3 regions of the Neorhizobium sp. NPDC001467 genome follow, and region 1 is predicted to be linked to each of the others. Evidence: riboswitches for the same ligand, from Rfam matches in the RefSeq annotation. Region 1 holds a riboswitch; each other region holds the start of a gene.
The links. A riboswitch is a leader RNA that binds a small molecule or an ion and turns the genes downstream of it on or off. The one in region 1 is predicted to bind cobalamin.
Positions count from the first base shown of each region.

Region 1 (6,963 bases):
CCGTCAGCGGCACAGCTGTACGCGCGGCATGTTCCATATGGTTGCTATACCGGAGGGCGAGGATGCCGCAGGTTATGTCTTGCCCGAACTCCTTTCTGAAGAGAGATCGGATGCGAGCGACGTTGTTGCGATGGTCGAGATCATCTTTCCGGATCAGGCAAACAGCGTCGGCCGGATGTTCGGAGGTGAAGCCATCGCCTATATGACCAAAGCCGCTTTCGTCGCAGCGTCCCGCTACTGCGGCAAGCTGGTGGTGCTGGCCTCATCCGAACGTATCGATTTCGCAAGAGCTATCGCGATTGGTGAGATCGTTGAGGCGGAGGCACGCGTCGAGCATGTGGGCCGCAGTTCCATGTCGATCGAAACGAAACTCTGGTCCGAGAACCTTCTGACGGGCGAAAGAAACATCACAGCGACCGGACATTTCACCATGGTTGCTGTGGACAAAGACCACCGTCCGATTCCGGTGCGCGACAGCGTCACCGAAGAAGCAATTCCTTTTGAGAACGGGCGGGCATAACCATGTTGGACAGGCAGCATCTGTCGATCCTGCGTGAAGTCGACCGCCTGGGCAGCCTGACGGCTGCGGCGGAGCGGCTGAACGTCTCCCAGTCCGCTCTCAGCCACACGATCCGCAAGATGGAAGAACGCTATGGCGTGGCGATGTGGGAAAAGGACGGCCGCAACCTTCGTCTCACCGAAGCCGGCCGCTACATCGTGAGGTTGGCGCAGCGCGTTCTGCCACAGATCGAACGGGCCGAAGATGTCCTGTCGGATTACCGCCACGGCCAGCGGGGTTCGCTCAAGATCGGCATGGAGTGCCATCCCTGCCATCAATGGCTGATGGGTGTCACGAAGCCATATCTCACGGAATGGCCGGACGTGGACCTCGAATTGACGACATCATTTGCCTTCGGCGGTGTCGCGGCGCTGACGGGTTACGAAATCGATATCCTGATCACACCGGATCCGATCGAGACACCCGGCATTCATTATCTCCCTGTGTTCGATTACGAGCTGGTGCTTGCCGTGCCAGCAGATCATCCGCTGGCACTCAAGCGCCATGCGGAACCGGCAGACCTGCTCGATGAGACGCTCTTCACCTATCCTGTTGCGCCAGAACGGCTGGATGTGTTCACGCAATTTTTGGTGCCCGCAAATTGCCGCCCGCGCCACCACCGCAATGTCGAGACCACGGAAATGATGCTTCAACTGGTGGCAGCTGGCCGCGGGGTCAGCGCTATTCCGAACTGGCTAGTGCGCCGGGAGGCCGCAACACTCGGCGTCCGTCCCGTCCGCATCGGTCAGAGCGGGATCCAGAAAAGCATCCATCTTGGCTTGAGGGATGGCGACGACACCATCGACTTTATTGCCGGGTTTCTCGCGACCTCATCCAGAATATCGGCCTGACTGTTGGGCCCCCTATTCTGGCAACCTTCTCGTGGGCGTAATCCCCATTCATTTTCGTGGTCTGCGTTCATATTCGTTGACGGAATTTTCACCACGTATACTATATCTAGTGTTCGAGGTTCTCTCGATTCGCAAGGATCGGAGCTAAGACGGGAATACGGTGCGGCGTCCATGAGGGGCGCAGCAATGCCGGAGCTGCCCCCGCAACTGTAAGCGGCGAGCATCTGTTCGAAAAAGCCACTGGAGCCTCATGCTTCGGGAAGGCGAGGATGGATGCGACGACCCGCGAGCCAGGAGACCTGCCTCAGAGCGTAACGTCCACGGGCGGGGTGTCCGGTTGGTCGCGTCGATACGCGCAATGTCGCGCGTTCACGCCGCCCTTGATCCCCCGCATGAGCAAACTTCGGGGTGAAGTCCATGACCAGTCATTCAGTTCATCGCAAGCGCGAGTAGCGCCGATCCGCGCCCTGTAGGTGCGCGCCATTCCATTCCTGATCTTTCGTGCGGGCGTCGGCGGACGCCCGACCGACATCCCCTGCCTTCCAGTCACGAGGTATTCCCAATGAGCATTACCGTCTACAGCAAGCCTGCCTGCGTCCAGTGCACCGCGACCACCCGAGCCCTCGACCGTCAGGGCATCGACTACACGATCATCGACGTTTCCACCGATAGCGCTGCCTACGAGCTCGTGCAGGGCCTCGGCTACCGCCAGGTTCCGGTCGTCATCGCCGGCGAGCAGCATTGGGCCGGCTTCCGCCCCGACATGATCAGCGCGCTCGCCTGATCGGCTACTGCGATGGGCGAGATCGTCTATTTTTCCAGCCGGTCGGAGAACACCCATCGCTTCGTCGAGAAACTCGGCCTTCCCGCCCGGCGCATCCCCATCACCGGCGAGACCCTGCAGGCAGGGTCGCCCTATGTGCTTGTCGTCCCGACCTATAGCGGCGAGGGTGGCAAGGGGGCCGTTCCCAAACAGGTCATCCGCTTCTTGAACGATGCGGCGAACCGTTCGAACCTTCGCGGCGTGATCGCCGCGGGCAACAGCAACTTCGGCGAGACCTTCGGGCTTGCCGGCGACATCATCTCGAAGAAATGCCAGGTGCCATACCTCTACAGGTTCGAGCTTCTGGGCACGGACGAGGATGTCGCCAATGTCACACACGGATTGGAACGATTTTGGACACGGCAGTTCTCGAACGCCCGGTGAAGGCGGCGGATACGAAGGTGGCGGACGCAACGCTCGACTACCACGCACTGAACGCGATGCTGAACCTCTATGACGAGGACGGAAGGATCCAGCTCGACAAGGATCGGCAGGCAGCGAAGCAGTATTTCCTGCAGCACGTCAACCAGAACACGGTGTTCTTCCATAATCTCAGGGAGAAGCTCGATTATCTGGTGACCGAGGGCTATTACGAGAGGGAGGTATTGGACCAGTATTCGTTCAATTTCGTCCGCGACCTGTTTGACCACGCCTATGCCAAGAAATTCCGCTTCCCGACCTTCCTCGGGGCGTTCAAATATTACACCAGCTACACGCTGAAGACCTTCGATGGAAAGCGCTACCTGGAGCGCTACGAGGATCGTATCTGCATGGTGGCGCTGGCGCTGGCGCAGGGCAGTGAAGCACTGGCCCGCGATATGGTCGACGAGATTATTTCCGGCCGCTTCCAGCCGGCGACGCCGACCTTCCTCAATGCCGGCAAGAAGCAGCGCGGCGAACTCGTCTCATGCTTCCTGCTCAGGATCGAGGACAACATGGAGAGTATCGCGCGGGGCATCAATTCGTCGCTGCAGCTTTCCAAGCGCGGCGGCGGGGTCGCCCTGTCTCTGACGAACCTGCGAGAAGCCGGCGCGCCGATCAAACAGATCGAGAACCAGTCCTCAGGCGTCATTCCCGTAATGAAGCTGCTCGAGGACAGCTTCTCCTACGCCAACCAGCTTGGCGCGCGGCAGGGCGCGGGAGCGGTCTACCTCAATGCCCACCATCCCGACATCATGCGCTTCCTCGATACCAAGCGCGAGAATGCCGACGAGAAGATCCGCATCAAGACGCTGTCGCTTGGCGTCGTCGTCCCTGACATCACCTTCGAACTCGCTAAGAACAACGAGGACATGTACCTGTTCTCGCCCTACGACGTCGAACGCGTCTATGGCGTCGCCTTCAGCGAGATCTCGGTCACCGAGAAATATCGCGAAATGGTGGCCGACAGCCGCATCCGGAAGAAGAAGATCAAGGCACGCGACTTCTTCCAGGTGATTGCCGAGATCCAGTTCGAGAGTGGCTATCCCTACATCATGTTCGAGGACACGGTGAACAGGGCGAACCCGATTGCCGGGCGTATCACCATGAGCAACCTATGCTCGGAGATCCTGCAGGTCAGCGATGCCAGCACCTATGCGGCCGATCTGTCCTACGATCGCATGGGCAAGGATATCTCCTGTAATCTCGGCTCGCTGAACATCGCCGCGGCGATGGATTCTGCGGATTTTGGCAAGACGATCGAAACCTCGATCCGGGCGCTGACGGCCGTTTCCGACATGAGCAACATCACTTCGGTTCCCTCAGTGGCCAAGGGAAACGAGGACAGCCATGCGATCGGTCTCGGCCAGATGAACCTTCACGGCTATCTCGCCCGCGAACGCATCTACTACGGCTCCGATGAGGGCATCGATTTCACCAACATGTATTTCTACACGGTGACCTATCACGCCATCCGCGCCTCGAACCGGCTGGCGGTCGAGCGCGGCCAGAGCTTCAAGGGGTTCGAGAACTCGAAATATGCATCTGGTGAGTATTTCGACAAATACACCGAAGCCGAGTGGACGCCCGCGACGGCGCGCGTCGCCGAACTGTTCGAAACCGCGGGCATCCATATCCCGACGCAGGAGGACTGGCGGGCGCTGAAGCAGGCTGTCATGGAAAGCGGTCTCTATAACCAGAACCTGCAGGCTGTCCCACCGACAGGTTCGATCTCCTACATCAACCATTCGACCTCCTCGATCCACCCGATCGTTTCCAAGATCGAGATCCGCAAGGAAGGCAAGATCGGCCGCGTCTATTATCCGGCCGCCTTCATGACCAACGACAATCTCGATTACTATCAGGATGCCTACGAGATCGGGCCTGAGAAGATCATCGACACCTATGCGGCGGCGACCCAGCATGTCGATCAGGGCCTGTCGCTGACGCTGTTCTTCCGCGATACCGCGACGACGCGCGATATCAACAAGGCGCAGATCTATGCGTGGAAGAAGGGCATCAAGACCATCTACTACATCCGCCTTCGCCAGATGGCGCTGACCGGCACGGAAGTGCAGGGCTGCGTCTCCTGCGCCCTCTGATCCCGGTGACCAAGATGAACATTCAAGTGAAGACCAATACCTCGACGGTTGCCGCCGTGCGCGCCATCAACTGGAACCGCATCGAGGACGACAAGGATCTCGAGGTCTGGAACCGCCTGACAGGAAACTTCTGGCTCCCCGAAAAGGTGCCGTTGTCGAACGACATCCCCTCCTGGGCCACCCTGAAACCGGAGGAGCAGCAGCTGACCATTCGCGTCTTCACCGGGCTGACACTCCTCGACACGATCCAGAACGGCGTCGGCTCGGTGAAGTTGATGGCGGACTCGGCAACACCGCATGAGGAGGCGGTGCTTTCCAACATCTCCTTCATGGAAGCCGTGCACGCACGCTCCTATTCCTCGATCTTCTCGACGCTGTGCTCGACGCCCGATGTCGACGATGCCTATCGCTGGTCGGAAGAAAACGAGTTTTTGCAGCGCAAGTCGGCGCTGATCATGGAGCAATATGCCTCCGGCGATCCGCTGAAGAAGAAGGTTGCGAGCGTCTTCCTGGAAAGCTTTCTCTTCTATTCAGGCTTCTATCTGCCGATGTTCTGGTCGAGCCGCGCCAAGCTCACCAACACCGCCGACATGATCCGGCTGATCATTCGCGACGAGGCGGTGCATGGCTATTACATCGGCTACAAGTTCCAGCGCGCCGTAGAGCGGTTGCCGGAGGCGCGGCGCCAGGAGATCAAGGATTTCGCTTTCGATCTGCTCATGGAGCTCTACGACAACGAAGCCAAGTATACGGAAGCGCTCTATGACGGCGTCGGCCTGACAGAGGACGTGAAGAAGTTCCTGCATTACAACGCCAACAAAGCGCTGATGAATCTCGGTTACGAGGCGCTGTTCCCACCCGAGGCCTGCAAGGTCAATGCGGCGATCCTCTCGGCGCTCTCGCCCAATGCCGACGAGAACCACGACTTCTTCTCGGGCTCCGGGTCGTCCTATGTCATCGGCAAGGCAGTGGCGACCGAGGACGAGGACTGGGATTTCTGACTGCAGCGGTTTCGCGCTGTCCTGCTAGGGCAACGTCCCACCGTGGCAAAGCACGATCCCATGACCTACAATCACGCTTCCAGGAACGGGCTTGCACCTCGGTGGGAGCCCGTTTTTGCTGGAGTGCTTATGCAGCAGGGATGATCGGGGTATCTGCCTGGTGTGGGCCAGGGACATGACCCGCCGGCACAACCGCGGAAGCGCCGAGAACATGCTTTTCCTGATCGTCGAAGAAGATATGAGCGCCACATGCTTTCAGGATCGGAGCCTTCTCGAATGTGCCGACAAAGTGAGCCTCGTCAGCGGGCGTTCCCCAAGCGCGTAGCGTGTGCACCACACGCGCATGCGCAGGAGCGTTTCGTGCCGTGACAATGGCAATCCTCACCTTGCTGAAGCCGTTTCCATCCATATAGATTTCGCGCAGGAGCGAAAGCTTCTTAAGGAAATTACCAAATGGACCACCGGACATTGGGCTGGTAGCATTGTCTTTCTCGTGTGCTAAGAATGCCGCTAGGTCTTGGTCTTTATAGATTTGATCGGACTCCGCGCTGAAGACCACGGCGTCGCCGTCGAAGGCGATCCGGACCTCGTCCTCGGCGATTTCGATGCGATTGGCGGGCGGCGATCCGAGCCTTGCCGCCGCCGCCCCCGCTTCGACTGCTGCTCGCACATCATCGTCTTCGTTCGAGAGAAAAAGATCGATCGCCCATGCAGACACATAGGGGCCAATCGGCCTTCCGCTTGTGAAGCTGCCGGTCTTGATCCCGAGGCCATAGGACTGGATCGAGTTGAAGGCGCGGAGCGAAAGATCGGGCGAGTTTCTCGACAACAGGACGACTTCGACAAAGGGCCGTTCGCCGTCGATATTCAGCCGCAGAAGGCGCTCGATGACGTCGAAGCCGGTCCCTTTGCCGATCGGTAATCCCTCGCGTTGCAATTGCAGGTCGGAATAGGCCCAAACTCCGTCACGCACAAACACGGCGTGTTCTTCCTCAAGGTCGAACAACGCGCGCGTCGAAATGCCGATGCGGAGCGGGGCTGCCTGGAGGAGCCGTGCCTTCTCGTCAAGTTTTCGCATTTTCCAGCTCTCTACATTATGCAGGAAATCAACAGCTTACATTGATAGCGTCCTGAGCGCAGGCGCAAATCGAGGCGGTGGTTGTCCGCAGGAAAATGCGATCAATTGCGGTGTACCAGTTCGGATGTG
Region 1 is NZ_JBNNPS010000007.1:18,693-25,655, reverse strand. Features, by position in the region: gene ACQKKX_RS14855 (acyl-CoA thioesterase) at 1-520, shown strand, start outside; gene ACQKKX_RS14850 (LysR family transcriptional regulator) at 523-1,410, shown strand; cobalamin riboswitch at 1,510-1,731, shown strand; gene nrdH (glutaredoxin-like protein NrdH) at 1,973-2,194, shown strand; gene nrdI (class Ib ribonucleoside-diphosphate reductase assembly flavoprotein NrdI) at 2,207-2,617, shown strand; gene nrdE (class 1b ribonucleoside-diphosphate reductase subunit alpha) at 2,587-4,755, shown strand; gene nrdF (class 1b ribonucleoside-diphosphate reductase subunit beta) at 4,770-5,756, shown strand; gene ACQKKX_RS14825 (5'-nucleotidase) at 5,884-6,834, opposite strand.

Region 2 (8,153 bases), on a different contig from region 1:
AAGCGCAGCCAGCCGTTCGGCCAGGGACCGCATGTTCTCAGGCCCGCCCTCGCGGAAATACGAGAGCACCTTGCCGAGTTCCTCTGCCGAAACGGTGGAGCCCTCCGCCAGCCGGTCATCCCGCTCGCTGCATTCGCCGGGCAGCATGACGAGCGTCTGCCCCTGCGCGCGGGCCACGCGAGCCAATTCCTGTGCGCCATAGGGCCAGCGATCGTGACCGCCAAGAATGCGCACCAGAATGAGTTTTGCATGCCGCGCCACCTTGTCGATCCACAGATCGACCGACATCGGATGCCGCAGTTCGGACAGGTTGGCGAGCCTCAGCGACGGCATCTCGTCGCCGCCCTTTGCCCAGGCCGACGCAATACCGTTCAGATCGCTGTCAGTAAAGGACAGCACCACCACGTCGCCCGGCGTCTGGTCGAGATCGACCGGTTCGATCAGGTCGTCAAGCGACGAGGACGTGGTGGCGAGGATATGCATCAGGCCGCCAGAATCTTTTCGATCTTGGTCGCGTCGATGCCCTTTTCGCCGATAATGACGAGGCGCGAGCGACGCTCCTCGCTTGGGCCCCAGGGGCGGTCGAAATAGTGGTTCACACGCGGACCAACGGCCTGCACCAGAAGCCGCATCGGCTTGCCCGAAACTTCCACATAGCCCTTGATGCGCAGAACCTTTTCGGCCGCCGTGACGTCGGCAATGCGCTGGGTCAGCTCGGCCGGATCGGCAATCGCCGGCACGTCGAGGACAAAGCTGTCGAAATCGTCGTGTTCGTGGTCGAGTTCGTCGTCGTGATGGGTCTTGCGGTTTTCAATATCGTCCTCGACCGCAAGGTCGAGGCCGATGAATACGGCCGGATCGATGATGCCGTTAGCGGCCGGTACGATGCGCACGGCGCGCGGCAGGTGTTCGCTCACATGCGCATTGGCGATCTCCAAGCCCTTTTCGTCGAGAAGGTCGGCCTTGGTAAGGATCACGAGGTCGGCGCAGGCGATCTGGTCTTCAAACACTTCCTCGACCGGATCGTCATGGTCCAGGCTGTCGTCCTGAGCACGCTGGGCAGCCAGTGCTTCCATGTCATCGGCCACCCGGCCCGCGGCCAGTGCGAGGCCATCGACCACGGCAACCACACCATCCACCGTCACGCGGCTTTTCACGCTCGGCCACTGAAAGGCCTGGATCAGCGGCTTTGGCAGGGCGAGACCGGAGGTCTCGATCAGGATGTGGTCGACCTTCGGCTCGAGAGCAAGGATCTTGTCGATCGCCGGTACGAAGTCGTCAGCAACGGTGCAGCAGATGCAGCCGTTTGCGAGCTCGACGATATTGTCGTCCGGGCAGTTTTCGATGCCGCAGCTTTTCAGAATTTCGCCGTCGATGCCGACATCGCCGAACTCGTTGACGATGACGGCAAGGCGCTTGCCTTCAAGGGTCTGCAGCGTGTGGCGCAGTAGCGTGGTTTTGCCGGCGCCGAGAAAGCCGGTGACGACGGTGCAGGGAATGCGGGCGAGATTGGCGGTCATCTGTCTTTTCCTTAAACGTCGTCTATGCGTTGAAATCGAAGGGCGGAATACGGGCGATCATGTTGCGTTTCAGACAGTCGGGCCGTCCTTTCCAGGGCATCAATCCGTCCGCCGAGGTGGCGATCAGTTCGGCACCGGTGAGGAGGTCGGCGGCGTTTTCGAGGTCGAGGTGACCAAAAACATAGGTCCAGCCGTCCTGCCGTGCGATCGCGGCGCTCGGGCCGCGTTTGCAGTTGGAAAGACAGTTGACGCTCTTGATGGTGACGCTTGGCGCCTGCCCCGCGGCGGCTTCCACCGTCGCATTGAGTAGGTGCGTGCCCTGACGCGGTTCTTCGATGGACCCTTCGCTGGCGCGGCAACTGACGCAAACAAAGATCGTCACCGCCGGCCTGTCCGCCGCGGTCTCGTTTTCCTGGCTACTGTTGGGCTGAATGAAATCCAAGCATCTACCCCGTGGTTTAGCATGCGGGGTGCGGGCGCGATAACCGGATGGTTGTCGTCCCTTGAAAATATCCTTGCCGGAGCACCCCGCCCGGCCGGATTTTTGTCTGTGACGGCAGGTCTCCTGGCTTGCGGATCGTCGCCCTATCGCCGCCTTCCCGAAATCGCTTTCAGTGGCGTGGTGCGGGGCTAACCGCCTACAGTTGCGGGGGCAGCCGTGGTCTGGAGCCCAGAAATCCGGGCGGCACCACGTTCCCTCTTAGCTTTTCCCGTTGCCGGGAAAAGACCGTCATCCTTTCCCTAGGCGTCGGTGCGTGCACTGTCAATGCGCGAAGCCCGATGGAACAGGCCGCATTGCCGTGTGCAACGAATCCCCTATAGTCCGCGCGCAAATGAGCCGCTGCCCAAGGAGCCGACCATGAAGGACATCGACCAGCAGGAAGCCGAGCGACATCAGCGCAAGATGGCCAATCGCAAGGCGGTCCAGGATGCCGAAGTGGCGGAAAAGACCATCGAAAAAGGCCTTCTCATCGTCAATACCGGCCCCGGAAAAGGCAAGTCGACCGCCGCGTTCGGTCTGGCCCTGCGCATGCTTGGCAACGGGCGTCGAGTCGGTGTCGTGCAGTTCATCAAGGGCGCCTGGGAAACGGGCGAGCGGCCGGCGCTGGAACTGTTTGGCGATCGCGTCGAATGGCATACGATGGGCGAGGGCTTTACCTGGGAAACGCAGGATCTGAAGCGCGATATCGACGCTGCCGAACGGGCCTGGGCGAAGGCTGAGGAACTGATGGCCGACCCGACCATCGGCCTGCTTGTGCTCGATGAACTCAACATCGCGCTGCGCTACGACTATCTCGATCTCGAAGCCGTCATCGCGTCCCTCAAGGCCCGGCGCGAAAATCTTCACGTCGTCGTCACCGGCCGCAATGCCAAGCCGGCGCTGATCGAGGCCGCCGATACGGTCACTGAAATGACGCTGGTCAAACACCATTTCAAGGCGGGCGTGAAAGCCCAGTCCGGTATCGAGTTCTGAGAACACCCATGACTGCACGCGCGCTGATGTTTCAAGGGACCGGCTCGGATGTCGGCAAGTCGCTGCTTGTTGCCGGTCTTGCGCGTGCGCTCACCAATCGCGGCATGAAAGTGCAGCCCTTCAAGCCGCAAAACATGTCGAACAATGCTGCCGTCACATCGGATGGCGGTGAGATCGGTAGGGCGCAGGCACTGCAGGCGCGGGCGGCAAGGGTGCCGCTGTCGGTGCATATGAACCCGGTCCTGCTGAAGCCGCAAAGCGAGGTCGGCGCGCAGGTCGTGGTGCAGGGGCGCGTGCAGGGCAATGCAAAAGCATCACAATATCAGGGCATGAAGGCATCGTTGATGCCGCGCGTCACGGAAAGTTTCGAACTTTTGAAAAGCCAGGCCGATATCGTGCTGGTCGAAGGCGCCGGGAGTGCTTCTGAAGTGAACCTGCGCCGCAACGATATCGCCAATATGGGTTTTGCCCGCGCGGCAGACGTGCCGGTCATCCTGATCGGCGATATCGATCGCGGCGGCGTCATCGCCAGCATCGCCGGCACCAAGCTGGTGCTAGAGCCTGAGGATGCGGCCATGATCCGCGGTTTTATCGTCAACCGGTTTCGCGGTGATCCCGCCCTGTTTGCCGATGGCATGGCGATGATCGGAGCGCATACCGGCTGGCAGCCAATCGGCCTCCTGCCGTTCTTTGCCGAAGCCCGCCGCCTGCCCGCCGAAGATGCGCTGGCGCTCGATGCGGCTGCTATCGACAAGAGCGGTGCCAAGATCCGCATCGCCGTGCCGGTCCTGCCGCATATTTCCAATTTCGACGATCTCGATCCCCTGGATGCGGAGCCGGATGTCGAAGTGATCCGTATTCGTCCCGGAAAGCCGCTGCCCGGCGATGCCGATCTCGTGCTTCTGCCGGGATCCAAGGCGACGATCGCAGATCTGGCGGCGTTCAAGGCTGCCGGTTTCGATATCGATCTTGCCGCCCATGTGCGTCGCGGCGGCCATGTTCTGGGTCTGTGTGGAGGCTACCAGATGCTGGGGCGCTCGGTGCATGATCCTGATGGCATGGAAGGCGAGCCCTCGGTGGTTGAAGGTCTTGGCCTGCTTGATGTGGACACCACGCTTTCCAACGATAAGCGGCTGGAAGCCGTGACCGGCGTCAGTGCCGATGGTATTTCCTTTGTCGGTTACGAAATGCATATCGGAAAGACGGTGGGCGGCGATTGCCGACGTCCCTTCGCGCAGATTGCCGGAGTGCCGGATGGTGCAATTGCGCGAAACGGCCGCGTCTTCGGCACCTATGTGCACGGCCTGTTTGCCGATGATCGCCAGCGGTCGGCGTGGCTCCAAAGACTTGGCGGCGACGCTTCCGGTATCGATTATGAGGCAGGAATAGACGAGGTTCTGGATCGCCTTGCCGAGCATATGGAAAAGCACCTCGATCTTGAGGCGCTACTCAGGCTCGCGCGATAGCCTCACTGGCAATCGCCAGCAGGCCGAACAGGGCAATCATCATGATATCGGCCACCCGCGCCAGTTTCAGGGCCTTGCGAATATCGGATGCGGTCGCTTCGCGCCGTCCGCCGGCTCCCATGAAATGGTCGGGGACGAGTGTGCCGCCATAGACGCGCGGGCCGGCCAGAGCCAGGCCGAGTGCGCCGGCCATCGCCGCCTCCGGCCAGCCCGCATTGGGAGAACGGTGTTTTCCGGCATCCCGCCACACCGTCTTCCAGGCGTCCCGGGCCGACGAGCCGGGCACGAAAAAACAGGCCAGAACGAAGAGCAAAGCCGTCAGCCGCGAGGCCGGCAGATTGACCAGATCGTCGAGCCGCGCCGACGCCCAGCCGAAGGCTTCATAGCGCTCGTTGCGGTGGCCGATCATGCTGTCGGCGGTATTGGTCGTCTTGTAGGCCGCACCGCCGGCGAGCCCACCAATGCCGAGCCACAGGGCCGGGGCAGTGATGCCGTCTGAAAAATTCTCTGCCAGACTTTCGATCGCGGCACGGCAGACGGCGGGTTCGTCGAGCTGGTCCGGGTCACGTCCAACGATCATCGATACGGCCTTTCGGCCGGCCGTAAGCCCTTCCCGATCCAGCGCATCTGCTACTGCCCGCACATGATCTTCAAGGCTCTTTTGTGCCGTCAGGCTGGAGGCAATCACGGCGAGAATTGCGAGTGCGACCAGCGATGTTCCGATAAACCAGCTGATGGCTGCCGTGACTGTGACCACAGCGGTAAGGAGGGCAAGCAGCGCCATCGCGCCCATCGTCTTTCGCTGCGCAAAACTCTGCTCCGCCCGGTTCAGCCTGCGGTCGAGCCAACCGATTGCGGTGCCGATCCAGATCACCGGATGGCCGATCGCCCGCACCAGCCATTGCGGATAGCCGCAGAGCCGTTCAATAAGCAGGGAGACAAAGGCGAGCGTAAAAAACATGCAGCGACAAGCGGAACCGGTAACAGAGCAGTCGATCGATCACGGCGGCAATCTTGCCAAGGCGGACGCCCGCTTTCCGCGTGCGCCAAAACCCTGGATCGACCTGTCCACCGGTATCAATCCGCATGCCTACCCGCATTCGGATATCGCTTCCACCGCTTTCTGCCGCCTGCCGGACCCGTCGGCCCTCCAATCGCTGAAACGTGAAGCCGCCGCCGTCTATGGGGCGCCTCGCGCCGAAAATGTTGCGGCGGCGCCCGGAACGCAGATTCTTCTGCCACTTTTGGTCGAAGCCGCGTTCGGCGGCAAGGTGCATCCCGGCGCAAAGGCCGCCATCCTGTCGCCCACCTATGCCGAGCATGCCCGCATGGCACGGCTCGCCGGTTTCGATCTCACCGAAACCGCAAATTTCGAAGACCTCTTTGCCGCCGATCTTGCCGTGGTCGTCAATCCCAACAATCCCGATGGGCGGCTGATCGCGCGTGCCGAACTGCTGCGCCTTGGCGCCCATATGGCTGCAAAAGGCGGTCTGCTGGTCGTAGACGAGGCTTTCATGGACGTCATGCCTAGGGGCGATAGTCTTGCAGGGGATATCGGTCCGGGCCTTGCGGTCCTGCGCTCGTTCGGAAAGTTTTACGGGCTTGCGGGCCTTCGTCTGGGTTTTGCGCTTACCTCATCCGCGGATGTGTGCCGTATCGAGGCGCGGCTGGGACCTTGGGCGGTTTCCGGCCCGGCCCTGGAGATTGCCACCCGCGCTCTTGCCGACCTGACATGGCAGGAGACCATGAAGCACGCATTGCAGGCAGACGCCGCGCGGCTGGACGACATGCTGACGCAGGCGGGGCTTGATCTTGTGGGCGGTACGACACTGTTCCGGCTCGTCCGCAACAGCAATGCTTCCGGCCTGTTCCAGCAGCTCGGGCACGCCGGCATTCTTGTGCGGCCGTTTGCCGAGCGTGCGAATGAGCTGCGTTTCGGCCTGCCTTCCCACGAAGGCTGGGAACGCCTGCAAAAAAGCATGGCTTCAAAACCATTTCGGCGGTTGGCCGAAGCCGGGCGCTAAGTTACGGTTCGGCTCTCTTATTATTCCCCATTGCAGGTAACATTCCATGACGAACAGTAGCAATCTCCCTCAAATCTTCGACACGATCGAAAGGAAGAAGGAGATTTTCACCGAGCTTGCCAATCGCGTCTGGGAGACGCCGGAAACCTGTTACATGGAGACCCTGTCGGCTGCAGCGCATCGGGAAATGCTGGAAGCGCAGGGTTTTGCAGTCACCGATAACGTCGCAGGCATCCCAACCGCGCTGATCGGCGAAGCGGGCGAGGGCGGACCGGTCATTGCCTTTCTTGGCGAGTTCGATGCGCTGGCCGGCCTCAGCCAGAAGGCGGGCGAGGTTACCCATGAGCCGGTCACCGCTGGTGCCAACGGCCATGGCTGCGGTCACAACCTGCTCGGCTCCGCTTCCATGCTTGCCGCCACTGCGCTCAAGGATTGGCTGGAAGCGACCGGAACGCCCGGTCGCGTGCGTTACTATGGTTGCCCGGCGGAAGAGGGCGGTGCGGCCAAAGCCTTCATGGTGCGATCCGGCGCCTTCGAGGATGTCGATATTGCCATCAGCTGGCACCCGAGCAATTTTGCCGGCGTGCAGCGCGAGACGTCTCTTGCCAATTGCCGTATAGACTTCATCTTTCACGGTCGCGCCGCCCATGCCGCTGCCGTTCCCGAACTCGGCCGTTCGGCACTCGATGCCGTCGAGCTGATGAATGTCGGCGTCAATTACCTGCGCGAACACATGCAGCAGGATTGCCGCATTCACTACGCCGTGCTCGATACAGGCGGTATTTCGCCCAATGTCGTACAGGCCTATGCCAAGGTGCGCTACGTCGTGCGCGCGCCCGACCTGCCGGGCCTCCTGTCGCTGATCGAGCGTGTCCAAAAGGTGGCGCAGGGTGCGGCGCTGATGACCGAAACCCGCATGGAAAGCGCGATCCTGTCCGGTGTCTCGAACCTGATGGTCAATACACCTCTGATGGATGTGATGCAGGATATCTGGGACAGCGTCGGCACGCCGGATTTCGACGCCAGGGATATCGCTTTTGCGGAACAGATCCGCGCCACGCTGTCGCCGGAAGATATCGCCGCCAGCTGGCGTCAGGAGGAACTGGACGAGCGGGATATCCCGCTTGCCGATTTCGTGCTGCCTGCCCATACCCGCCTGAAGCAGATGGGTGGTTCCACCGATGTCGGTGATGTCAGCTGGGTGGTGCCGACCGTGCAGGCATATGGTCCGACGCTCGCCATCGGCACCCAGCTGCACACGTGGCAGGTCGTGTCGCAGGGCAAGAGCCCTCTCGCTCACAAGGGTATGGTGACGACCGCCAAGGTGATGGCGGCGACAGGTCTTGCAGCGATCCAGAGCGAACAGCTGCGCGAGGCCGCCTGGGCGGATCTCAAGCGCCGCCAGAAGGGAATTGTCTATACAAGCCCGATCCCCGAGGGGGCCGAGCCGCCGGTTGCGGCCATGTCGGCCAAGTGAAGCGGGAGGCGGCGACGTAACGTGAAGAGCCACGGCGCGATGTCGCGGGGGCCGCATTGCAGGGCTGCCGGCCGCGCCTATATTGGCCGGCATGCTTGAAACATTCTATGCCTACTGGCCGCATATTTTCCTGGTTCTGTCGATCGTCATGGGCGTGCCGGCCGCCATTCATGCCACGATGACCAAGGAGGA
Region 2 is NZ_JBNNPS010000004.1:50,374-58,526, forward strand. Features, by position in the region: gene cobN (cobaltochelatase subunit CobN) at 1-483, opposite strand, end outside; gene cobW (cobalamin biosynthesis protein CobW) at 483-1,520, opposite strand; gene ACQKKX_RS10605 (DUF1636 family protein) at 1,543-1,902, opposite strand; cobalamin riboswitch at 2,059-2,267, opposite strand; gene cobO (cob(I)yrinic acid a,c-diamide adenosyltransferase) at 2,380-2,994, shown strand; gene ACQKKX_RS10615 (cobyric acid synthase) at 3,003-4,460, shown strand; gene cbiB (adenosylcobinamide-phosphate synthase CbiB) at 4,444-5,421, opposite strand; gene cobD (threonine-phosphate decarboxylase CobD) at 5,420-6,484, shown strand; gene ACQKKX_RS10630 (M20 family metallopeptidase) at 6,531-7,961, shown strand; gene cls (cardiolipin synthase) at 8,053-8,153, shown strand, end outside.
Region 2: another riboswitch for cobalamin. It lies ahead of ACQKKX_RS10605 (DUF1636 family protein); the one in region 1 lies ahead of nrdH (glutaredoxin-like protein NrdH).

Region 3 (8,153 bases), on a different contig from region 1:
CGGCGAAAAGCGAAATCCCGTCTTCCAGGCGTCCGCTATGGGTGTTGAGTGCGCGGGTCGGCACTTTGCCTGCCTCGATCTGCCGCACCACTTCCGCAAAATCGTCGGGCTGGGCATTGCGGCTGGCGATCAGGGTCGCCTCGCGCTTGTGGAATTCCGGATCGGAAAAGGTGATGTCCTGACGCACGACGGAGAGCAGCACGTAACGTGCGCCGTGCGCGAGAAAACCAAAGCCGCGCTGCATCGGCACGGCATTGCCGGTGGCGTCGATGACGACGTCATACCATTCGCCGCCGGTCTGGCGTTCGGCTTCCGCCTCGGCGTTGTCGTCGGCAAAGATAACGGCATCCGCGCCGAGTTGATCGACGGCGAATTGCAGCCGGTCCTCGCGCGTGTCCATCACGGTCACATGTGCGCCGCGGGCCTTGGCAAAGATGATTGCCGACATGCCGATCGGCCCGGAGCCGGTCACGAGCACACGGTCCTCGCCGGTGACCATGCCGCGTTTGACGCCATGAGCGCCGATTGCCAGAAACTCGATCATCGCCGCGTCGGCCAGCGGAATATTGCCGGTGGGGATCACATTCTGCACGGGCACGCAGAGATATTCCGCCATGCCGCCATCCTTGTGCACACCCAGAACCTGAATGTTGCAGCAGGCATTGGTGAGGCCCTTGCGGCATGCCTTGCAGGTGCCGCAGGAGAGGTAGGGCACGATATAGACCGGATCGCCGGCTTTTAGCCTGCTATCCGCCGGCGCTTCTTCGACCGTGCCCGACAATTCATGCCCCATGACCCGAGGATATTCGAGGAAGGGATGTTTGCCGGCAAAGATGTGAAAATCCGTGCCGCAAATGCCGATATGGCGGATGCGGACCTTGACCTCGTTTTCTCCGCGCACCGGTTCGGGGCGAGAGACGACGGAGAGGCGGCCGGGTTCATCGCAGACGAGTGCTTTCATGCGGATTTCCTGTCGCTGGCTTGGACGATGGATTCAAGGGTTGGTGCAGGTGTCCCCGCCCAGTCGAGAAAGGCCTTGATCCGTCGTTCGATCTTCAGTTGGTGATTGCCGGCGATATCGGCGATGCGGTGTTCGATATAGGGATTGAGGAAACGGCCCATCGTCGTTTCGACATAGGCCTCGGCGTCTTTGCCCATGCCATGCGCCGCAAAGCCAGGTACGACTTCGTCGCGGTAGACGGCATCCAGACGCGCGCGGATGGCAGGGTCGGCAAGGATTTCCTTGACCGTTTCGCCCTTCGGGCGGCCTTCCTTCAGCCAGATATCGGCAAGCGTGGTATGGCCGAGATTGAGGATATGCAGCTTCAACCGTTCGAACGGCTCCAGCTTGTCGGTCAGCACGATCGACGGATGTGTGCAGGGCATGGTGAGACCGGGCGCACGTTCGACAGCCCACAGCGCGTAGGGTTCGGCCACTGCGCCAACCGGCTCGATCGGTTCCGATACGATTCGATCCACCAGCGTATTGGCGAAAATCACCTTCTCTTCCAGCCATGTCAGGAAAGCTGCATCCGCCCCGCTTTTTCGCGCGAGATCACAAACGATGCCTTTCAGCACCGGGCCGTTGCCGTTGATGAGTTCGCAAGGGAGAATCGTGATCGGCTTGGCCGTTCTCTCAAACCGTGCCTTCAGAAGCTGGGCAAGCTTGCCGGGGAAGGACGGCCGCGGCGACAGGACCTCGAGATCCGTCCCTGCTGTTTCCGCCGCAATGTCGTAGCCGGAATCGCCGGTATTGGAGAGCACGTATTCGGCCTGCTCGCAGAACAGGTCGACGACCTCAGCCCAGTTTCCTGCCGTAGACAGGCCACGCTCGACGCTTTTCACCGACACGGTACGCTCGATGGGGGCTCCGTCTTCCAGCCCGCGGATAACGACAGGAAAACCTGCCGGATCGGCAAAGGCTGCCAGCCGTCCGGCGCGTTCGGCCGCGCCCGAAGTCTGCACAATGATGACAGGCAGAACAGTCTGGCCCGCCTGTCTGGCCTCATGCAGGAAGAAATCCGCGTGCGCCTGAAGGAAACGGCTGGTGCCGAATTGCAGGATGATGCCGGTCATTGCCCCTTTTCTCCGCTCCATCTGACGAAAGAAGCGATCCGGCAGCAGGTTCGGCATGTCCCGCGGCACCGTAATGCAAATGGCATGTTCCCTCTCCCGTGACATGCGATGAACTGTTCTTTTGGGATAAAAGACAACCGGCTTGCAAGCAATCTGTTTTTTATATAAAAAAATCACGCATAAAAAACAGTAGCGATACTGTCCATCCAAAGCGCGCGTGTCCATGAAAACCAACGCTCTTTTCAAGCGCAGTTACAACCATCTGCTCGACATGCTCTCGGATCGAGAGCCGGGCTCCTGCCTGCCCTCGGAGCCGGCCCTGGCCGCCTGTCTGGGCGTCAGCCGAACCACGGTGCGTGGCGTTCTCGCGGCCGTGGCCGCGCGCGGCATTGTCGCCATAGACGGTCGGACAAAAAGGCAATTGCGGTTGCCAAGCGACGCCGATTATCTTGCCGATGCCGATCTCGAGCCGCTCGCCGATATGGTCGAGCGCAAGTTCATGGCATGGCTGGTTGGGCCCGATTGTAGTCCTGGCCAAGTTATCAACGGGCTGGATCTCGCTCGGCAATTCGCGGTCTCGACCTCGGCCATCCGCGATTGCCTCAACACATTCAGCCATTTCGGCCTCCTGGAGCGCCAGAGCAACGGCCGCTGGCGCACGCTGGGACTGACCGTCGATTTCGTGGCCGAGCTGTTCGACATGCGTGAACTGATCGAGTTCCGTGCCGTCGACCGGTTCGTCGCGCTGGATAAGGATGATCCGCTGTGGAGCCAGTTGTCGCTGATCGAAGCGGAACACCATGCCCTTCTCTCCGATTTTGATCGCAGCCACCGCGCGTTTTCTCATCTCGACCATCGTTTCCACAAGCTGGTCGACAGCGCCGTCCCCAACCGGTTCCTCGGCAATATCCAGGGCGTCATGTCGGTGATTTTCCATTATCACTACCAGTGGAACAAGAAAGACGAGGCAGATCGCAATCGCCGCGCCTTAACCGAGCACCTCGCTTATATCGAAGGTTTGAGAAGCGGCGATCCTGTACAGGCGCGCGAAGCGTGCCGTCAGCATTTGCACACGGCGCGTTCGACCATGCTGGCGTCCATTCACGTCGACTGAAGAAAGAACCTGTGCAGTCTTGACGTAATGATATTACATAACGTAGACGATTTGCATTGACGGCAGGCCTATCTGCCCGCTAAATCAGTCTCGACGGTTTCCGGCGCCAAAAGCAATGGAATTAATAGGGAACACGGTGCGACCCCGAGAGGGATCAATGCCGTGGCTGCCCCCGCAACTGTAAGCGGATTACCGTCCATCCTCGCGATGCCTCAACGGTATCGGCCACTGTGTCGTGATCGGCATGGGAAGGCAGATGGACGACATGTTCGTGAGCCAGGAGACCTGCCGTCAGGACAGAGCTATCGTTACGGGCGGGGATGCCCGGAAGAGGATCACGTTATGACGCTTCCACGCGCGTTCGCGCACTCCATGGTCTTAATCCCTTGCTCGTCGATGTCGGCTGTCGTGGGTCGGGCGTACTGATACGCCTTTTCGCCCGTCATCGATCACACCCCTCAAGGAGAGACCATGTTTCATTTCGCACGACCGGTGCTCATCGCCGGCCTGTTTGCTTCGGCGCTTGCTGTTCTGCCGCTCGGGACGGCGGCTTCGGCTGCCGAAACCCGATATCCGCTGATGATCAAGAATTGCGGCCTTGATCTGACCTTCAAGCAGGCGCCGTCGCGCACGGTTTCTGTCGGCCAGAGCGTCACCGAAGTGCTCTATTTGCTTGGTCTGTCGGACAAGGTGGTTGGCACCGCACTCTGGGTCAGCCCGGTGCTGGAAGGTTTCGAGGATACCAATGCCAAGATCGAGCGTCTGGCCGACAATGATCCGAGTTTCGAGGCGGTGATAGGCCGCAAGCCGGACCTGGTGACGACGCAGTTCCAGTGGCAGATCGGTCCACAAGGCGTGGTCGGAACGCCCGCCCAGTTCGCCGAACTGGGCGTGCCGGTCTATACGTCGCCCGCCGATTGCGTCGGGAAGGATAATTCCGGCGGCGGCGATGGCGTGCGCACCGGCGTCTTTTCGATGGAGCTGATCTATCAGGAAATCCGCGATCTGGCAGCGATCTACAACGTCCAGGATCGCGGTGAAGAGCTCGTCGTCGACCTTAAGAAGCGCGAGGACGCAGCGCGCAAGAAGATTGCGTCTGCCAATGGCAAGCTTTCGGCGGTTTTCTGGTTCTCGAGCGCCGAACTCGATATCGACCCCTATGTGGCCGGCCGTCATGGCGCCCCGGGTTACATCATGTCGGCGCTTGGCATTAAGAACGTGATCGAAAGCGATGAGGAATGGCCGACGGTTGGTTGGGAAACGATCGCCAAGGCCAATCCGACGATCATCGTTGCCGGCAAAATGGATCGCCGCCGGTTCCCTGCCGACGACGTCGCTGTCAAGCGGGTCTTCCTGAAGGACGATCCGGTCGCCAGCCTGATGCCGGCCGTCCAGCAAAACCATGTCTTTGAAATGGATGCCCAGGCGATGAACCCGACCATCCGCACGATCGAGGGGCTGGAAAAGCTGGCCGACGCGATTGCCGCGGCCGGCCTTGCCAGATAAGTCGCCTGCGGTGAAACGGATCGCAACACAGTTTGGGGGAAGGGGCGCCGCGCTGGCGGCGCTTCTTCTCCTCGCCGGCGCATTGATTGTCGGCGCGCTGATCGCCGGAGCAGCGATCGGCGAAACCTCCATTCCCTTCGACGTGGTGGTAAAGACAGTCGCCAACCGCATGTTCGGTGCCGGTTATCCGCTCGAACCGCTCGATGAGGGCATCGTGTGGAGCTATCGTCTTGCGAGAGCCGTCGTAGCGGCCTGTTGCGGCGCTTCGCTGGCGCTTGCGGGCGCCGTGCTGCAATCGCTGCTGCGCAATCCGCTCGCCGATCCCTATATTCTCGGCATCTCTGCAGGCGCATCGACCGGAGCGGTGGCAGTTGCCCTTCTTGGCTTCGGGGCGGGCATGCTGACCATGCCCATGGGAGCGCTCGCCGGTGCGCTTGCCGCCTTCGTTCTGGTCAGCCTTCTGGCGGTGCGCGCCGGCAGCGGCAGCAGTGCCATCATTCTTGCCGGTGTCGCAGGGTCGCAGATGTTCAACGCGCTCACCTCTTTCATGGTAACCAAGTCCGCTACCGCCGAACAGGCGCGCGGCATCATGTTCTGGTTGCTCGGAAACCTGTCCGGCGTTCGCTGGCCCGATGTCGGCCTGGCGCTGCCGGTGACGATCGCCGGCCTTCTCATATGTCTCTGGCACTGCCGCGCGCTCGATGCCTTCGCCTTCGGAAACCATGCGGCCGCGTCGCTCGGCATTCACGTGCGGCGGGTGCAGGTCGTGCTCATATGCACAGCCGCCGCCATGACCGCGACCATGGTGTCCTTGGTCGGCTCCATCGGCTTCATCGGCCTGGTCATTCCGCATGCCGCACGTCTTATCGTCGGCGTCCGGCATGGGAGGCTGCTGCCGGTGACGGCGCTGGTGGGCGCGGTGTTCATGATCGTCGCCGACATCCTGTCGCGGACCATCATCGCCGGCCAGGTCCTGCCGATTGGGGTTATCACCGCTTTGTTCGGCGCGCCGGCCTTTGCCTTCATCCTCGGTCAGAAAGGGGCGCGGCCATGAAACTGTCGGCGCATAATCTCTGCTGGTCAGCGGCAGATCTGGCCGTCGTCCAGGATGTCTCCTTCGAGGTCCTCTCCGGCGAGTTTTTCGGCATTATTGGCCCGAACGGGTCGGGCAAAAGCACGCTTCTGTCCATGCTTGCCGGCATCCGCAAGCCGCTCTCCGGCCAGGTCCTGCTGGACGACCTGCCGCTGCGCGCGATCGGCAGCCGGGAAGTTGCACGCAAGCTCGCCTTCGTCGAGCAGCAGGCCGAAACGGCCGAGCGGATCACGGCAAGACAGGCGGTCGAGCTTGGGCGCACACCCTATCTCGGTCCATTGTCGGGCTGGTCGCGGCAGGATGACGTGATCGTCAATGCAGCGCTCGAAAACGTCGACATGATCGACAAGGCCGGACGTTACTGGCACCACCTGTCCGGGGGTGAGCGGCAGCGCCTGCATATCGGCCGGGCCCTTGCGCAACAGCCGCAGGTCCTGCTGCTCGACGAGCCGACCAATCATCTCGACATCGGCCACCAGATCGATCTGCTTGATCTGGTCAGGCGGCAGGGCCTGACTGTGGTGGCGGCTCTGCACGACCTCAACCACGCCGCCATGTTCTGCGATCGTATCGCGATCATGGATCACGGCCGGCTGAAGGCGATCGGCCGTCCTGCCGAAGTGCTCACATCGGGGATGATCCGCGCCGTATTCGGCGTGGAGGCCACCGTCGCGCCAGACGAGGATGGTCTCTGCCATGTCCGGTTCCGTACCAGGAGTACCGGAACCGTCGCCGACAGGACAAGCACCGTTATAACCGGCGCCGAAAATCAGGTCCTTCGCTTGCAGAAAGGAAACTACCGATGACGAAGACCCTTGCTCTCTTGCTCACCCTGTTTGCGGTCACGGTGTCGGCCGGCGCGGCTTTGGCTGCCACGTTCGAGGTGCAGATGCTTAACCGCGGCGACAAGGGTCCGATGGTGTTCGAGCCCGATTACCTGGAGATTGCTCCGGGGGACCGTGTCGTTTTCGTTCCCACCCACAAGAGCCATAACGCGGCTACCATTGACGGCATGATCCCGGAAGGCGCTAAGGGGTTCAAGAGCAGGATCAGCGACCGTTTCGAGACCACGTTCGATACGGAAGGCTTCTACGCTATCAAGTGCTCGCCGCATCTGGGGATGGGCATGGTGATGATGATCAAGGTCGGCAATGCACCCCTGCCGGAAAGCTACAAGAGTGTTTCCCTGCCGGGGCGCGCAAAGGCGCGCATGGAAGCGCTGTTGACCAGAGCCGGAAGCGGCGGCGCGGAATAAAGCCAGTCCCGCATCACAGCCGGCCGGGCCGGCTGCCAGCTTTCAAAAGCCGGTCAGTGAACGGCGCGTTTTCCGACGCGTGTCGCCTAGGGCGAGACGCCATCGAAGGTGAGGTGCACTTTCGTCGATCTCGTCCGGTCGCTGGCAAGTTCGAAAGCCTCCACCGCACGTTCCATCGGGATCTGCGCGCTCAGCAGCGGTCGTACATCGATCCGTCGGTCGGAAATCAGTCTCGCGGCCAGAGCGAATTCCGCATCGAAGCGGAAGCTGCCGCGCACCACCAGTTCTTTCGTGACAATGGTGCCGATCGGCAGCGTCACGTCATTGCCAATGCCCACGGCCACGATCGTTCCGCGGGGGCGAACAAGGGGCAGGAGGCTCGCCAGAACGGGACCGCTACCCGAGCATTCGAAGGCGACGTGGATCTGCCCCTTTGCGTGCGCGTAAGGTGCAAGCGCCTGCGGATCGTTGGCGACGTTGAAGACCTTGTCGGCGCCGACCGCGCGCGCAATCGCCAGAGCGGCATCGGAAATATCGGTGGCAATGATTTCGTCGGCTCCGGCAAGGCGGGCGGCCAGAATGGTCAGGCAGCCGATCGTGCCTGCGCCCGTCACAAGCACCCGCTTTCCGACAAGCGCCCCAGCCTGTTCGACGGCGTGCAGGCAGACGGCCAGAGGTTCGCAGCAGGCCGCTTCCGCGAACGGCGTATCCGCCGAAACCGGAACCGCCTGCTCGGCAGCGATGACGATCTCCTCGCGGAAAAGGCCCTGCACATGTGGAAAGCGCATGGCGGAACCGTTGAACCGCATGTCCATCGCATGCTGTCTTTGACCCTCCCGGACGAATTCGCAATCGCCCTGGGGTCGGCTGGGATTGATGGCGATGCGCTGGCCGACTGCAAGCCCGGGAACGCCATCACCGATCGCGCTGATCTCGCCCGAGGCTTCATGACCGAGGATCATGGGTTCACGGATACGCACCGTACCAAAGCCGCCATGGTGGTAATAGTGCAGATCCGAGCCGCAAATGCCGCCTGCGCGCAAACGGATCCGCACCTCGCCGGGCCCCGGTTCACCGACCGGTCGCTCTTCGATCCGCAGATCATGTTG
Region 3 is NZ_JBNNPS010000002.1:387,579-395,731, forward strand. Features, by position in the region: gene ACQKKX_RS06575 (zinc-binding alcohol dehydrogenase family protein) at 1-961, opposite strand, end outside; gene ACQKKX_RS06580 (mannitol dehydrogenase family protein) at 958-2,076, opposite strand; gene ACQKKX_RS06585 (FCD domain-containing protein) at 2,300-3,190, shown strand; cobalamin riboswitch at 3,268-3,497, shown strand; gene ACQKKX_RS06590 (ABC transporter substrate-binding protein) at 3,662-4,696, shown strand; gene ACQKKX_RS06595 (FecCD family ABC transporter permease) at 4,707-5,750, shown strand; gene ACQKKX_RS06600 (ABC transporter ATP-binding protein) at 5,747-6,595, shown strand; gene ACQKKX_RS06605 (pseudoazurin) at 6,592-7,044, shown strand; gene ACQKKX_RS06610 (L-idonate 5-dehydrogenase) at 7,131-8,153, opposite strand, start outside.
Region 3: another riboswitch for cobalamin. It lies ahead of ACQKKX_RS06590 (ABC transporter substrate-binding protein); the one in region 1 lies ahead of nrdH (glutaredoxin-like protein NrdH).